DNA from 2 places in the Streptomyces sp. YGL11-2 genome. Region 2 is predicted to be linked to the other one. Evidence: riboswitches for the same ligand, from Rfam matches in the RefSeq annotation. Region 2 holds a riboswitch; the other holds the start of a gene.
The links. A riboswitch is a leader RNA that binds a small molecule or an ion and turns the genes downstream of it on or off. The one in region 2 is predicted to bind ZMP and ZTP.

Region 1: linked by a shared signal. The riboswitch ahead of glyA (serine hydroxymethyltransferase) and the one ahead of ACO1BR_RS07050 (bifunctional 5,10-methylenetetrahydrofolate dehydrogenase/5,10-methenyltetrahydrofolate cyclohydrolase) in region 2 are both predicted to bind ZMP and ZTP.

Annotation. Positions count from the first base shown of each region.
Region 1 covers NZ_JBNHIN010000007.1:108,090-115,233, forward strand. The annotation lists gene trpS (tryptophan--tRNA ligase) at 1-653, opposite strand, end outside; gene glyA (serine hydroxymethyltransferase) at 754-2,079, opposite strand; ZMP/ZTP riboswitch at 2,118-2,208, opposite strand; gene rocD (ornithine--oxo-acid transaminase) at 2,395-3,600, shown strand; gene ACO1BR_RS10860 (hypothetical protein) at 3,668-4,588, shown strand; gene ACO1BR_RS10865 (GNAT family N-acetyltransferase) at 4,708-5,274, shown strand; gene ACO1BR_RS10870 (PLP-dependent aminotransferase family protein) at 5,713-7,144, opposite strand, start outside.
Region 2 covers NZ_JBNHIN010000004.1:148,055-155,198, forward strand. The annotation lists gene ACO1BR_RS07030 (SPFH domain-containing protein) at 1-282, opposite strand, end outside; gene ACO1BR_RS07035 (hypothetical protein) at 370-597, opposite strand; gene ACO1BR_RS07040 (hypothetical protein) at 881-1,291, opposite strand; gene ACO1BR_RS07045 (hypothetical protein) at 1,467-2,486, shown strand; ZMP/ZTP riboswitch at 2,552-2,639, shown strand; gene ACO1BR_RS07050 (bifunctional 5,10-methylenetetrahydrofolate dehydrogenase/5,10-methenyltetrahydrofolate cyclohydrolase) at 2,661-3,542, shown strand; gene ACO1BR_RS07055 (hypothetical protein) at 3,647-4,111, opposite strand; gene ACO1BR_RS07060 (DUF5685 family protein) at 4,413-5,798, shown strand; gene ACO1BR_RS07065 (cytochrome P450) at 5,832-7,106, opposite strand.

The sequences.
Region 1 (7,144 bases), on a different contig from region 2:
TTGGGGTCGTCGAGGAGGTCGACGATGCCCTTGGGTGAGGACGCCGACTTGCTCATCTTGATCGACGGGTCCTGGAGGTCGAAGATCTTCGCGGTCTCCTTGACGATGTACGGGTTCGGCATCGTGAAGGTCTGGCCGAAGCGGGTGTTGAAGCGCTCGGCGAGGTCGCGGGTCAGCTCCAGGTGCTGGCGCTGGTCCTCGCCCACCGGGACCTGGTCGGCCTGGTAGAGCAGGATGTCGGCGACCATCAGCACGGGGTAGGTGAACAGGCCGACCGTGGTGCGGTCCGCGCCCTGCTTGGCCGACTTGTCCTTGAACTGCGTCATCCGGGACGCCTCGCCGAAGCCGGTGACGCAGTTCATGACCCAGGCGAGCTGCGCGTGCTCGGGCACATGGCTCTGCACGAAGAGCGTGCAGCGCTCCGGGTCGAGGCCGGCGGCCAGCAGCTGAGCGGCGGCGACCCGGGTGTTGCGGCGCAGCTCCGCCGGATCCTGCGGCACGGTGATCGCGTGCAGGTCGACCACCATGTAGAACGCGTCGTGGGACTCCTGCAGCGCCACCCACTGGCGCACCGCACCGAGGTAGTTGCCGAGGTGGAAGGAGCCGGCGGTGGGCTGAATACCGGAGAGTACACGCGGACTTTCGAGAGCCATGGCACCGATTGTCTCAGGTCCGCGGTACTCCCCGGCGTGCGGTCGCCGGGCCGCTCGGCCGGCGGTCAGGGGGCCGCTCGGCCGGCGGTCACCGGGGCACTCAGCCGGCGGTCGCGAGCCCCGGCGCAGGGTGGGCCGCCATCAGCTCCGCCACCTCCGTGCGGATCACCGCCAGCGCCTCCTCGTCGCCCTTGGCGGCGGCCGAAACGCCCCGGTCGATCCACTCCGCGACCTGCGGCATCTGCTCGGTGCCCAGCCCGCGGGAGGTGAGCGAGGGGGTGCCGATGCGGATGCCCGACGGGTCGAAGGGCTTACGGGGGTCGAACGGCACGGTGTTGTAGTTCACGACGATCCCGGCCCGGTCCAGCGCCTTGGCGGCGACCTTGCCCGGGACCTCCTTGGAGGTGAGGTCGATCAGCACCAGGTGGTTGTCGGTACCGCCGGAGACCAGGTCGAAGCCGCGGGCCAGCAGCGCCTCGGCGAGCGCCTTGGCGTTGGCGACGACGGCGTGCGCGTAGTCCCGGAAGGAAGGGGCGGCGGCCTCGCGCAGGGCGACCGCGATGGCGGCGGTGGTGTGGTTGTGCGGGCCGCCCTGGAGGCCGGGGAAGACCGCCTTGTCGATGGCCTTGGCGTGCGTGGCGCGGGACATCAGCATGGCGCCGCGGGGGCCGCGCAGGGTCTTGTGGGTGGTGGTCGCGATCACGTCGGCGTGCGGGACCGGCGACGGGTGGGCGCCGCCCGCGACCAGGCCGGCGATGTGCGCGATGTCGGCGACGAGTACCGCGCCGACCTCGCGGGCGATCTCGCCGAACGCGGCGAAGTCGATGGTGCGCGGCACGGCCGTACCGCCACAGAAGATGATCTTCGGGCGCTCCTTGCGGGCCAGGTCGCGGACCTCGTCGAAGTCGATCCGCCCGGTGTCGGCCCGGACGCCGTACTGCACGCCGTTGAACCACGTCCCGGTCGCCGAGACGCCCCAGCCGTGCGTGAGGTGCCCGCCCATCGGCAGCGACATGCCGAGCACGGTGTCGCCGGGCGCGGCGAAGGCCAGGTAGGCGGCGAGGTTGGCGGGCGAGCCGGAGTACGGCTGGACGTTGGCGTGCTCGACGCCGAAGACGGCCTTGGCGCGCTCGACGGCCAGGGTCTCCACGAGGTCGATGTTCTGCTGGCCTTCGTAGTAGCGACGGCCCGCGTACCCCTCGCTGTACTTGTTCTGCAGGACGGTGCCGGTGGCCTCCAGCACGGCGGCCGAGACGTAGTTCTCGCTGGGGATCAGCCGCAGGGTGTCGGCCTGGAGCCGCTCCTCGGCGCCGATCAGCGCGGCGAGTTCGGGATCGGCGACCTGCAGGGCGGGATGGGCGGGGGCGTGCAGCGCGGGATGGGCGGGGGCATGCGGTGCGGGATGGGCGGGGGGATGTGCCGTCATGGCGTCCTCCGGGGCGATCGATCGGGTCGGTCGTGGTCCCGGGGTACCCAGGCGGGCGGCACCTCGCGTCTGTCGCCGCGCACCGCTCCCTCGGGGTCGCTTCCCCGTGCGCCAGTCGCGGTGCGCACCGGCAGTCTACGGGCTGCCCGCCCGCTGCGTTCGGGCCCGTACGGCCGTGACGGGCGCCCGGCCCGCCCGGCGGGAACAATGAAGAGGGGGCCGGAGTGCATCTGCCCGCACCACCACACCGGCCCGTACCACCGCACCGGCTCGTACCACCGCACCGGCTCGTGCGACCTACCGAACGGAGTCCCCGTGACGTCCCCGGAAGAGTTCCTCGCCGCCGCCGAGGCTCACAGCGCGCACAACTACCACCCGCTGCCCGTCGTCGTGGCCACCGCCGAGGGCGCCTGGATGACGGATGTGGCGGGCCGGCGCTATCTGGACATGCTCGCCGGGTACTCCGCGCTGAACTTCGGGCACGGCAACCGCCGCCTGCTGGACGCCGCCCGCGCCCAGCTGGAGCGGGTCACCCTCACCTCGCGCGCCTTCCACCACGACCGCTTCGCCGACTTCTGCACCCAGCTCGCCGAGCTGTGCGGGATGGAACTCGTCCTGCCGATGAACACCGGCGCCGAGGCGGTGGAGACGGCGATCAAGACGGCCCGCAAGTGGGGTTACCGGGTCAAGGGCGTCCGGGACGGCCGGGCGAAGATCGTCGTCGCCGACAACAACTTCCACGGCCGCACCACCACCATCGTCTCCTTCTCCACCGACCCCGAGGCGCGCGACGACTTCGGCCCGTACACCCCCGGCTTCGCGATCGTGCCGTACGGCGACCTGGCGGCGCTGGAGGCGGTGGTCGACGACGACACGGTGGCGGTGCTGCTGGAGCCGATCCAGGGCGAGGCGGGCGTCCTCGTCCCACCGCCCGGCTACCTGGCCGGGGTACGCGCACTGACCCGGGCCCGGAACGTGCTGTTCATCGCCGACGAGATCCAATCGGGCCTGGGCCGTACGGGCAGGACCTTCGCCTGCGAGCACGAGGGCGTGGTGCCCGACATGTACGTGCTCGGCAAGGCGCTGGGCGGCGGGGTGGTGCCGGTGTCGGCGGTGGTGTCCTCCCGCGAGGTGCTCGGGGTGTTCCGGCCCGGCGAGCACGGCTCGACGTTCGGCGGCAACCCGCTCGCCTGCGCCGTGGCGCTGGAGGTCATCGCGATCCTCCGCACCGGCGAACTCCAGCGGCGGGCCGCGGAGTTGGGCGACCACCTGCACCGCGAACTGGCGCCGCTGCTGGAACGCGGCGCGGCCGACGCGGTACGCGGGCGCGGCCTGTGGGCCGGGGTGGACGTCAACCCGTCACGCGGCGACGGCCGCACCGTCTCGGAACGGCTGCTGGCCCGCGGCGTCCTGGTCAAGGACACCCACGGCGCGACCATCCGCATCGCCCCGCCACTGGTGATCAGCAGGGAGGACCTGGACTGGGGGCTGGCACGGGTGCGGGAGGTGTTGGGGGTGTGACCAGGGCAGGGGCCGGGGAGCGGCCGCCCCCTACGGCCTCCCCGCGATCCCCCCGTACAGTCGGTCCATGCTCCTCGGGATGATCTGTGCGCTCGCCTCCGCGCTGTGCTTCGGCACCGCCTCCGTGTTCCAGGCCGTGGCCGCGCGGGACACCACCCCCGGCACCGGTTCGGGGGTGGACGCCCGGCTGCTGCTGCGGGTGCTGACCCAGTGGCGCTATCTGCTCGGGCTGACGCTGGACGGGCTGGGGTTCCTCCTGGAGCTGGTGGCCCTGCGGTCGCTGCCGATCTACACGGTCGGCGCGGCGCTGGCGGCCACCCTCGCGGTCACCGCGGTGGTCGCGGCGCCCCTCCTGGGCACCCGGCTGGCGCGCGCCGAGTGGCTGGCCGTGGCGGTGGTCTGCGGCGGGCTGGCGATGCTGGCGCTGTCGTCCGGCGCCGAGGGGCATCTGCGGGGCACCCCCGGGCTGCGGATCGGGGTGCTGGTCTTCGCGGTCGCCGTACTGGCCTCCGGCGCGCTGGCCGGCCGGCTGCCGGAGCGCGCCCGTGCGGCGGCGCTGGGCCTCGGCGCGGGCTTCGGCTTCGGCGTGGTCGAGGTCGCGGTGCGCCTCATCGACGGTTTCGCGCCGCTCGACCTCCTCACCAACCCCGCGAGCTACGCCCTGGTGATCGGCGGCGGCGCCGCGTTCCTCCTGCTGACCACCGCCTTCCAGCGCGGCTCGGTCACCGCGGCCACCGCGGGCATGGTGATCGGCGAGACCCTCGGCCCGGCCCTGGTCGGCGTCGCCTGGCTCGGCGACCGCACCCGCGCGGGCCTGGCCCCGCTCGCCGTGGCCGGCTTCGCGCTGGCGGTGGTGGGCGCCCTGGCTCTGGCTCGCTTCGGCGAGGCCCCGGCGGCGGAAACGGCGGCGGGCGCGCCTGCCTCCGGAGACGTGGCCAGGGGCAGGGGCGAGGGCGAGCCGGGGCCGGTGGCGGCGGAGACCCCGTAGCAGTCCACCCGTAGTGGGAGGCCCCCGGAAAGGCACCCCGCGGGCCGTCCCGGCGGTGCGCCTCCTAGGCTGACGCCCTCAGGTACTCCGCTCGCCGACCGAAGGGCGATGACGACGCCGTGGACGCAGCCGACGACATAGCCGACACAGCCGAACGCCCTCCCGTGCCGGGCCGATTGACCGGCGAGCTGACCGTGCGCCACCCCGCGCCGGTGGACCATGCGCGGCTCCAGGTGGCGCTGGCCGGCTGGTGGGGCGGGCTCGGCGGGGAGGCCGGGGTGCTGCAACGGCAGTTGCTCGTACCGCGGTTGTTCCTGCAGCACTTCGCCGGGACAAGCTTCCTGGTCGAGCGGGCCGACGGGACGCTGCACGCGTTCCTGATCGGCTTCCTGTCGCAGACGGAACCGGACACCGCGTACATCCACTTCGTGGGAGTGTGCCCGGACGGCAAGCGCGGCGGCGTCGGCAGCGCCCTCTACCGGCGCTTCTTCACCCTCGCCCGGGAGGCCGGACGGACCCGGGTCCGCTGCATCACCAGCCCCAACAACCACGATTCGATCGCTTACCACACCCGTATGGGGTTCCGGATGGAGCCGGGCGACCGGACCGGGGACGACGGGGTGCCGGTGCACACGGACTACGACGGTCCGGGGCTCGACCGGGTGTCGTTCGTAAGGGAGTTGTGAGCGCGGAGCGAGCACCCGGGCACCTGAGCCATCACCACGGTGAGGGTGATGGTCCCCTTGGGCAGATTGGCCAGATACCCGGGAGGTTCAGCGGTGAAGACGCAGCCGACAGGCTCCGTCGTCCCGCCCGAACCCTTGACGTTCACTTCCGCTGGGGACGGGTGGGGTCCTGCCTGCGCTGTACCCGGCACAGAAGCTGCGCCAAGTCCGGCTACCGTGGCTAACGACGCGGCCAAGGCCCTCACACGGTGGTGCATGATTCCCCCTTGCTCGTAGCTCCTCGCCGCCGACAGCGACAAGGTGGTCACGGACAGCCAACCTCCAACGGATAAACGCCCAATAAACAAAGGGATTCGCATAAATCCGGCCACCATGTCCTGATTCGCGCGAAAGTCCTGGGTGGGCCGTGAGGTAGTCCCATGGGGCACGGCCCCGCGGTCAGGGGAGCACCCGCAGCAGTGCCTCCAGCGCTCCCGTGAACGCATGGTCCGGCGGCGTCCCGTAGGCCACGACCAGCCCGTCGAACGGCGCGCCTTCCGTGTCCGTCCCGCCGTGCCGGAACCAGCTCAGGCCCTCCAGCGCCAACCCCGCACGCTCCGCCGCCCGTACGGTGCTCTGCTCGGTGCCGGGCGGTAGGCGGAGCACCATGTGCAGCCCGGCGGCGATCCCGGTGCCCTCGACGTGCGGTGCCCGTTCCGCGAGGGCGGCGATGAGCTGGTCGCGGCGGCGTCGGTAGCGCTGCCGCATCCCGCGCAGATGCCGGTCGTACCCGCCGCAGTGGATGAACTCGGCGAGGGTGAGCTGGTCCAGCGAACCGGACTGCCACTCGCCGGTCGCCTTGACGGCGAGCACCCGGTCGATCAGGCGGTCGGGCACCACCATCCAGGCCAGCCGCAGCGCCGGGGCCAGGCTCTTGCTCGCGGTGCCGAGATAGACGACGTGGTCGGGGTCCAGCCCCTGGAGGGCACCGACCGGCTGCCGGTCGTAGCGGAACTCGCCGTCGTAGTCGTCCTCCAGGATGTAACCCCCGGTGGCGCGCGCCCAGTTGACGGCGGCGGCCCGGCGATCGGGGTGCAGCGGCACGCCGGTGGGGAACTGGTGGGCGGGGGTGAGCAGGGCCGCACGGACACCGTCGAGGGATGCCAACCGGGCGGCGTCCGCGCCGTGTTCGTCCACCGGGAGGGGGACCGTGCCGAGCCCGGCGCGGGTGATGACGTCGCGGTGGATGGCGAGGCCGTAGGACTCGACGGCGATGCGGGCGTTGGTGTGGGGGTCGCCACCGTCGCCGGCCTCGGCCTCGGCCTCGTGCAGCGCGCGGCAGAGCAGGCCCAGTCCCTGCATGAACCCCGCGCAGACGATGATCCGCTCCGGGTCGGCCCGTACGCCGCGGGCGCGGGCCAGATAGTCGGCGAGCACCGTGCGCAGCTCTGGGCGGCCGGCCGCGGTGCCGTAGCCGAACGCCTCGCTGGGTGCGGCGGACAGCGCCCGGCGGGCGGCGGCCAGCCAGGCGGTGCGCGGGAAGGAGGCGACGTCCGGGGTGCCCGGGGTGAGGTCGAAGCGTGGCGCGGCGGCGCGGTGCCGCGGGCCGGCAGCCCGGCCCGTGGCGCGGCGGGCCACCGCCGTGGTGCCGGAGGCCGGCAGCGGCCGCCCCGGGACTCCGGCCGGTTGGGGGTCCCCCCGGCGGTTGCCGGGGGAACACCCCCAGGCGACCCGGGTGCCGGAGCCCTGGCGGGCGCTGAGCCAGCCCTCGGCGACCAGCTCGGCGTAGGCGTCGGCGACGGTGTTGCGGGCGATGCCGAGGTCGGTGGCGAGCGAACGGGAGGACGGCAGCCGGGTGCCGGGGGCCAGACGCCCGGACCGTACGGCGGCG
Region 2 (7,144 bases):
GTCCAGGAACCGCCGGGCGGCATTGGCGATGGACGCCTGATCGTCACCGACCTTGAACACGGCAACCGCCCGTACCGCGAGCCGGATCCCCTGCTGGGTGACGCAGTCCTCGGAGATCTCCGACTCCCGCAACGACAGTGACAGCACGCTGGCCTTCTGCTTGACGGGCATCACCCAGCACCCATGGCCGGTGACGATACGGAATTGCGCGTCCCCGGCCCGGCGCTTCGAACCGGAGATCAACAGCGCCTCATTGGGCGCCGGTACATGCCAGAACAACATCGCAAGGCTCCTGGTCTCGTCGGACCGGCCTCGGTCGGGGCGGGTGCACGGGGCGGCGCGGAAGGGCGGATGCCGCGCGCAGGGCGGTCAGGCGGCGGGCAGCGGCACGACGATCACCGACCGCGCCGAGGTCCGGTCCGTCACGATCACCTGTGTGTGCCGGGCGATGGGCCGGCCGCCGGACCAGGCCGCGAACGCCTCGCTCCCGCCCCTTACGGGCAGCAGCACCTCGCCCGGTCCGTCGCTCGGGATCGAGACGGTCACCCGACCGATCACCCCGATCGGATTGAAGTCCACCTCATCCGTCGCGCTCACCCGAGGTCTCCGTTCTCGCCCGAAACCGCGACCATGACGCGAACCCGTCCCCGGCGCGGAAACCGGCCGTTTCCACCCTTCAACGGTACTCCGGCCGGGCCCCGCGCAGGCCCGGCCGGACGGCGTCCCGACGCTGCGCCGTGGCCCTCCCGGAGCGGGCGACGATCACGGACACCGGCGGTCCCCGGCCGTGCACCGCGGTGGCCTGCGTGATCACCGCCCGCCGTTCGCCGAGCGCGCGCGGCGGCACCGCACCGCGGCCGGCGGTCCCGCCGACGCACCGTCAATGGTGGACGACCGGCCGCAACGGGCCGCGCGGCGCCGAGAGTTCGATGGAGAGGGACGGACCGGGCATCGGCCGGCGGGGCGGCAGCACATCCGGCGCCCGGTGCGGACGCAGCGCCGCCAGCGCGGTCTCCGTCTCCTCCATCAGCGCGCGGTAGGAGACCAGCCGCTGCCACTCCGGATCGGCGACTCCGGGCACCGTGGCGGACCGCTCCGCCCAGATCTTCACCAGGCCCGCGTACACGGGCGTCTGTCTCAGGACTTCCGCGTTGATCCGCACTTCCGCGGTGATCCGCGGCGGTACGGGGACGGGACCCGGAGCCGGGAGCGTCGGGTGGTGCATCACGGGGCTGGGGACGAAGGCGGTCTGACCGTGACCGGCGACAGTGACGGACGAGGGAGCACTCATGGCCGTAGAAACGATTCACTCCATCAGATGGTCACTGCATACGCCCTGGAGCACCTTCGGATGCTTCCCCGCATAACATCCCAAAGCCCCGTCCCCTTTGCAGGGAATATCACCTCTTACAGTGATCTCTCGTCGATAACCGGACCAACATCGGCTATAAAACGTTGTCGCTGACATGGAACCGAGGGAGTTGTGGGAGCGCCACGCGGTACTCGCCCAGGCGTTTTGCAGCAGCGATGACGAGGTCCGCCGGACGCAAGGACTCCTCGACGAGGCCGAGGCGCGCCGCTCGCGGACCCTGGCCGCCTTCGCGGTGACCGTGGGCAGCGACGAGGTGGTGGCCGACCTGCTCGGACTCGACGCCCGCGAAGTACGCCTGGCCCGCCGCACGGTCGGCAAGGACGACGCCCGCGCCGTGGCCAAGAGCCTGCTGGAGGAGTCCGCCCGCGAACGCCGCCCCGCCCCACCGGCCGAAGCTCCACAACCGGAGCCGGTGCTGTCCGCCGCGACGAGCGCCGCCGCATCCGCCCCCAGCTCCGCAGCCGCCACCGCCAGAAGAGTCATGGCGGGTGCCGCAAGCGGCAGCCGCACGGGAACGTTCGCCGCAGGCCCGCCCTCCGCCCCGCCCACCCCCGCCGACTCCGCCTCCTACGTCCCGCCCCGCCCAGCCCAGCAGCCGTACGCCGCCCCCACGCACCCCCCCGCCGCGGAACCGTCCTGGTCGCCCGCCCTGGACGCGGTCCTCGTGAACAGCCGGTACAACGGCGTGGACCTCGGCGCGCTCGCCGCCGAACTCGGCCTGGACGTCTCCATCCTGGCCGCCCGCGCCCATCAACTCGCCTCCGAGCCACGCCTGCACCACCGTCCGCCGTCGGACCGCATCGGCCGCCACCGCCGGATGACCGACGTCCCGCCCGTCCAGCAGCCCGACACCACCTCGCTGCCCCGCCAGGAACACCCGCCACTCCCGCCCTACGAGCCGCAGACCCCCTGGATGCCGCAGCAGCACACCGCCCCCTGGACACCGCACGATCCGCATGCCGCGTGGACACCCCAGCCGGCGCCGGTGCCCTCGCCCCCCACCTGGGATCCCAGCGCCGTCACGGTCACCCAGCACGACTGGGACGGCATCCTCAGCCAGTGGGAGGCCGCCAGCACGCCGTATCCCTCGACCCCCGGCCAGCCCGGCCCCTGACGGCGGCGGGGGCGCCGTGCCCCGCCGCACCGCCTTCGAACCGCGGCCGCCCATCGCCTACAGTGGTCCCGAGCCGTGACTGGCGCTTGGGTGGAGTACCACCGGGGAGCGGCTCGGCCTCCGTGGTCCCTGCCGTGCGCCTGGGCGATTTCCCGCGACGCTCAGGAGCAGCCCATGCCGCAGACCACCGCATCCACCGCTCGCCTGATGGACGGCAGCGCACTCGCCCGCCGGATGGTCGAGCAGGCCGCCGAGCGCGCCGCGGCCCTCACCCGGCAGACCGGCCAGGCCCCGTGTCTGGCCACCGTGCTGGTCGGTGAGGATCCGGCCTCCGTGACCTATGTGCGGATGAAGCGCGCCCGCTGCGAGAAGGCCGGCATCCGCTCCCGGCACATCGCGCTGCCGGCCGTCACCACGACGGCCCAGCTGGTCGACACGATCGGCGAGTTGTCCGACGACCCCGGCGTCCACGGGATCCTGCTCCAGCACCCGGCCGGCCCGCACATCGACGAGCGCGCCGCCTTCGAGGCGATCGCCCCCGCCAAGGACGTCGACGGCGTGACCTTCCACTCCTTCGCCGGGATGAGCTTCGGCCTGGAGGGCTTCGCGTCCTGCACACCCGGCGGCATCCTGCGGCTCCTGGACCACTACGACGTCGACCTGACCGGCAAGCACGCCGTCGTGGTCGGCCGCAGCGCGATCCTCGGCAAGCCTGTGGGAATGCTGCTGCTCGGCCGCGACGCCACCGTCACCTACTGCCACTCCCGCACCACCGACCTCGCCGCCGTCACGCGGGAGGCCGATGTGCTGATCGCTGCGGTGGGCCGCCCCCGCTTTCTCCACGGGGACCACATCAAGCCCGGCGCGGTCGTCATCGACGCCGGCTACAACCCCGGCAACGTCGGCGACGTCGACTTCGATTCGGCGGTCACCCGCGCGAGCCTGCTCACGCCGGTCCCCGGCGGCGTCGGCCCGATGACCATCGCCACCCTCCTCACCCAGACCGTCGACGCGGCGGCCCGGCAACTGGGGGCGTCGGCCTCTGACAGGTCCTGACAAGGAGCGGGCGACGGGGCTCGCGGGGGCGGCGACGCCCCGGCGCCGTGGGTTCCGGGCCCGCGGCGGGGATACCGGCCGCTCGGGGCGCAACCGGCCTTGCGTCAGGACACCTTGACCGTCACCCGCCAGGTGACGACCACGTGCGGGCAGACGTGCCCGTGACCGGCGCGGCAGGTGCGCCGCGCGCCGAGCCCGGCCGTGCCGCGGTGGCCGGCGCGGAAACGGCCGCCGGCGTCGCCGGTCGGTGTCGTGCCCCCGTCGGTCTGTCGCAGGACCGCGGAGTTGCCGGACCTCGGGGCGCTCCAGGAGAACGTGACGCCATGGGCGCGGCGGCCGTTGAGCCGGACGGTGACCGTCTCCCCGGGGCGCACGGTGACGGTGCGGCCGTTGTCGGCGCCGGTCAGCACTCTGCCCCTGCCGATGGGGACGGGGGCCTGGTGCGGTGGCCGTGCGGTGGTGGAGCCGGTGGCCGCGGGAGCCGCGGCGGCTCCCGCGGCCAGCGCCGGTCCCGCGCCGAGCGCCAGTCCCGCGACGCAGGAGGCGGCCAGATATCGCACGGTCTTCATAGCTCTCCCAATGTCCCTGCACTGCCTGTGACTTGAGCGGAGTCATGCTGCCATCACGGGACGAACCTTCGCTATCAGTGAAAAGAGTGAAACGGGAGGGAATCGGGCGGGAATCGGGAGGCGTCGGCCGGATCCGACAACGGGGCACCGAAGCCATGACCCGGACGACGAGGGCATGTTGTGGCAACTGCGGCCCGCGGCATCTCCCTGCGCGGGCTGAGTGCGCAGGTCATGGGCGAGGTGGATACGATGCGCTGCCGCTGCCGGCCCATGTCGAAGTCTCCCGGGGGTTTGTTTTCACGTGTTCGGAATCGTCAGGCCCTGTGCCCACCGCCTGTCCCAAGGGCTCAAGGCGGAGTGGATGGCCCATCTGTGCGGTCTCTGCCTCGCGCTGCGTGGTGATCACGGGCAGTTCGCCCGCATCGTCACGAACTACGACGGACTGATCGTCTCCGTGCTGACGGACGCTCAGTCCGGCCCGGCGGACCTCCGGCGCCGTACCGCCGGGCCCTGCCCGCTGCGCGGCATGCGGACCGCGTCGGTGGCGAAGGGGGAGGGTGCGCGGCTGGCGGCGTCGGTCTCCCTCGTCCTCGCCTCGGCGAAGATACGCGACCACGTCGCCGACGGGAACGGAGTGCTGCGCCGTCGCCCGATGGCGGCCGCGGCGCGCCGGGTCGCCGCCGGATGGGACCGGGCCGGGGCGCGCACCGGCGCCACGCTCGGTTTCGACACCGCCGTACTCGTGGACGCGGTCGACCGGCAGGTGGGCATCGAGGAACTGGCCGGGCCGGGCACGCCGCTCACGGTCGTCACCGAGCCCACCGAGACGGCGACCGCCGCGGCCTTCGCGCACACCGCGGTGCTGGCCGGCCGGCCGGGCAACGCCGCGCCGCTGGCCGAGGCGGGGCGGCTCTTCGGGCGGCTGGCGCACCTCCTCGACGCCGTGGAAGACCGAACGTCCGACGCCGCCGAGGGCGCCTGGAACCCGATCACCGCCACCGGCGCCGACCTCGCGGAGGCCCGCCGGCTGTGCGACGACGCGCTGCACGGCATCCGACTGGCCCTGCGCGACGTGGAGTTCACCGACTCCAAGCTGGTGCATGTCCTGCTGGTGCACGAGCTGCGCCGGTCGGTGGACCGCGCCTTCGGCACGGCCGGCTGCTCCCACCAGGGGTACGGGGCGCCGGGCCCGTACGACGGCCAGGGCGGCAACCCGAACCCGTACGGCAACCCCGGGAATCCCTACGAGAACCCGTACGGCAACGGGAACGGATACGGCCAGCCGCCCCAGTACGGCCAGCCGCCGGCCGGTGGCCCGTACGACGGCCAGCAGAACCCGTACAACGGAGGAGGCCCCGTGCCGCCCGGTGGCCAGGGCGGCGGCTACGGCGGCGGACCGGGTGGCGGGGGCGGCGGGATGCCGCACATTCCGCAGGAGCCGAAGAAGCCCCGCGGCTTCTGGGAGGGCTGTGCGCTCGCCATCGGACTCTGCTGCACCTGCAAGGTGTGCTGCTCCTCGGAGTTCGAGGGGCCGTGGTCGCGGAAGACGCGCGAGGGGTGCTGCCACGCCTGTGACTGCTGTGACACCTGTTGCAGCACCAGTAACTGCAACAGTTGCAGCTGCTGCTGTGAATGCGCCAACGGCGGATGTGATTGCTGCGACTGCTGCAGCTGCTGCGACTGCTGACCGGCAGCCGGTCGGCCCCACGGCGCTCCGGCGCTACCGCACGTCCCAGGTGACGGGGAGCCGCTGGACGCCGTGAAGGGTGATGTCGGTGCGCAGCGGGACCTCCTCGGGCGGGACGGCGAGCCGGAGTGTCGGGAACCGGGTGAAGAGGGCCGGGAAGGCGACGCGCATCTCCACGCGGGCCAGTTGCTGCCCCAGGCACTGGTGGATGCCGTGGCCGAAGCCAAGATGGCCGGTGGCCTTGCGGTGCAGGTCGAGGGTGTCGGGGTCGGGGAAGCGGTGCGGGTCGCGGTTGGCCGCCTGGATCGAGAGGGTGACCGACTCGCCGGCCCTGATCAACTGGCCGTCCACCTCGACGTCTTCGAGCGCTGCCCGTAGGCCGGTGTGGGTGATGGTGAGGTAGCGCATCAGCTCCTCGACCGCCTGGTCGGCCAGGCCCGGATCGGCGCGCAGGGCTTCGGCCTGCTCCGGGTTGGTCAGCAGCGCGAAGGTGCCGAGCCCGATCATGTTCGAGGTGGTGTCGAGACCGGCGCCGAGGAGGAAGCTGCCGACACCGGACAGCTCGTCGTCGGTGAGGTCGGTGGTGGTCAGATCGCTGAGCAGGTCGTCGGTGGGCTCGGCGCGCTTCGCCACGACCAGCCCGCGGACGAACTCCTGAAGTGCGGCCAGCGCGGCGTACTGGTCGTCCACGGACCCGTCCGTGGTGGTCGCCGCCCTCGCGTGGTGCTGGAAGGAATCGCGGTCGGCGTAGGGCACGCCGAGCAGTTCGCAGATCATCAGCGCCGGGACGGGGTGCGCATACGCCTCCACGAGGTCCACCGAGTCCGCCGTCGCGCGGCGGCGCTCCATGGCGTCCAGATGCTCGGCGGTGATCTCCTCGACGCGGGTGGTGAGTTCGCGCATCCGCCGGACCGTGAACTTGCCCATGAGCAGCCGCCGGTAGCGGGTGTGCTCGGGCGCGTCGATCCCGGTGAGGTCGCCGACCGGCGCCGGGGGCAGGGTGACGCCTTCCGCTCCCGGGAAGGGGAGGTGCATGAGCTCGTAGCGCGAGCTGAAGCGGGTGTCGGCGGCTATCGCTCGGGCGACGGAGTGGCCGGTGGCCAGCCAGCCAAGGTGCCCGTCCGGGTAGCGCATGCGGCGGAGCGGCTGCTCCTCGCGCAGGCGAGCCAGCTCGGCGGGCGGATCGAAGGGGCATCCGGTGGGGCGGGTCACCGGCATCTCGGCGAGCGGGGCCGGGTCGGGATGCGGTGCCGGGGCGGTCGCCGGAGCTGCCTGGGGGTTCGTCTCGGGCGAGGGTTCGTGGTCCATGGTGTCCTCCGGTGCGTCGTGCAGGTGTGCAGGGATGC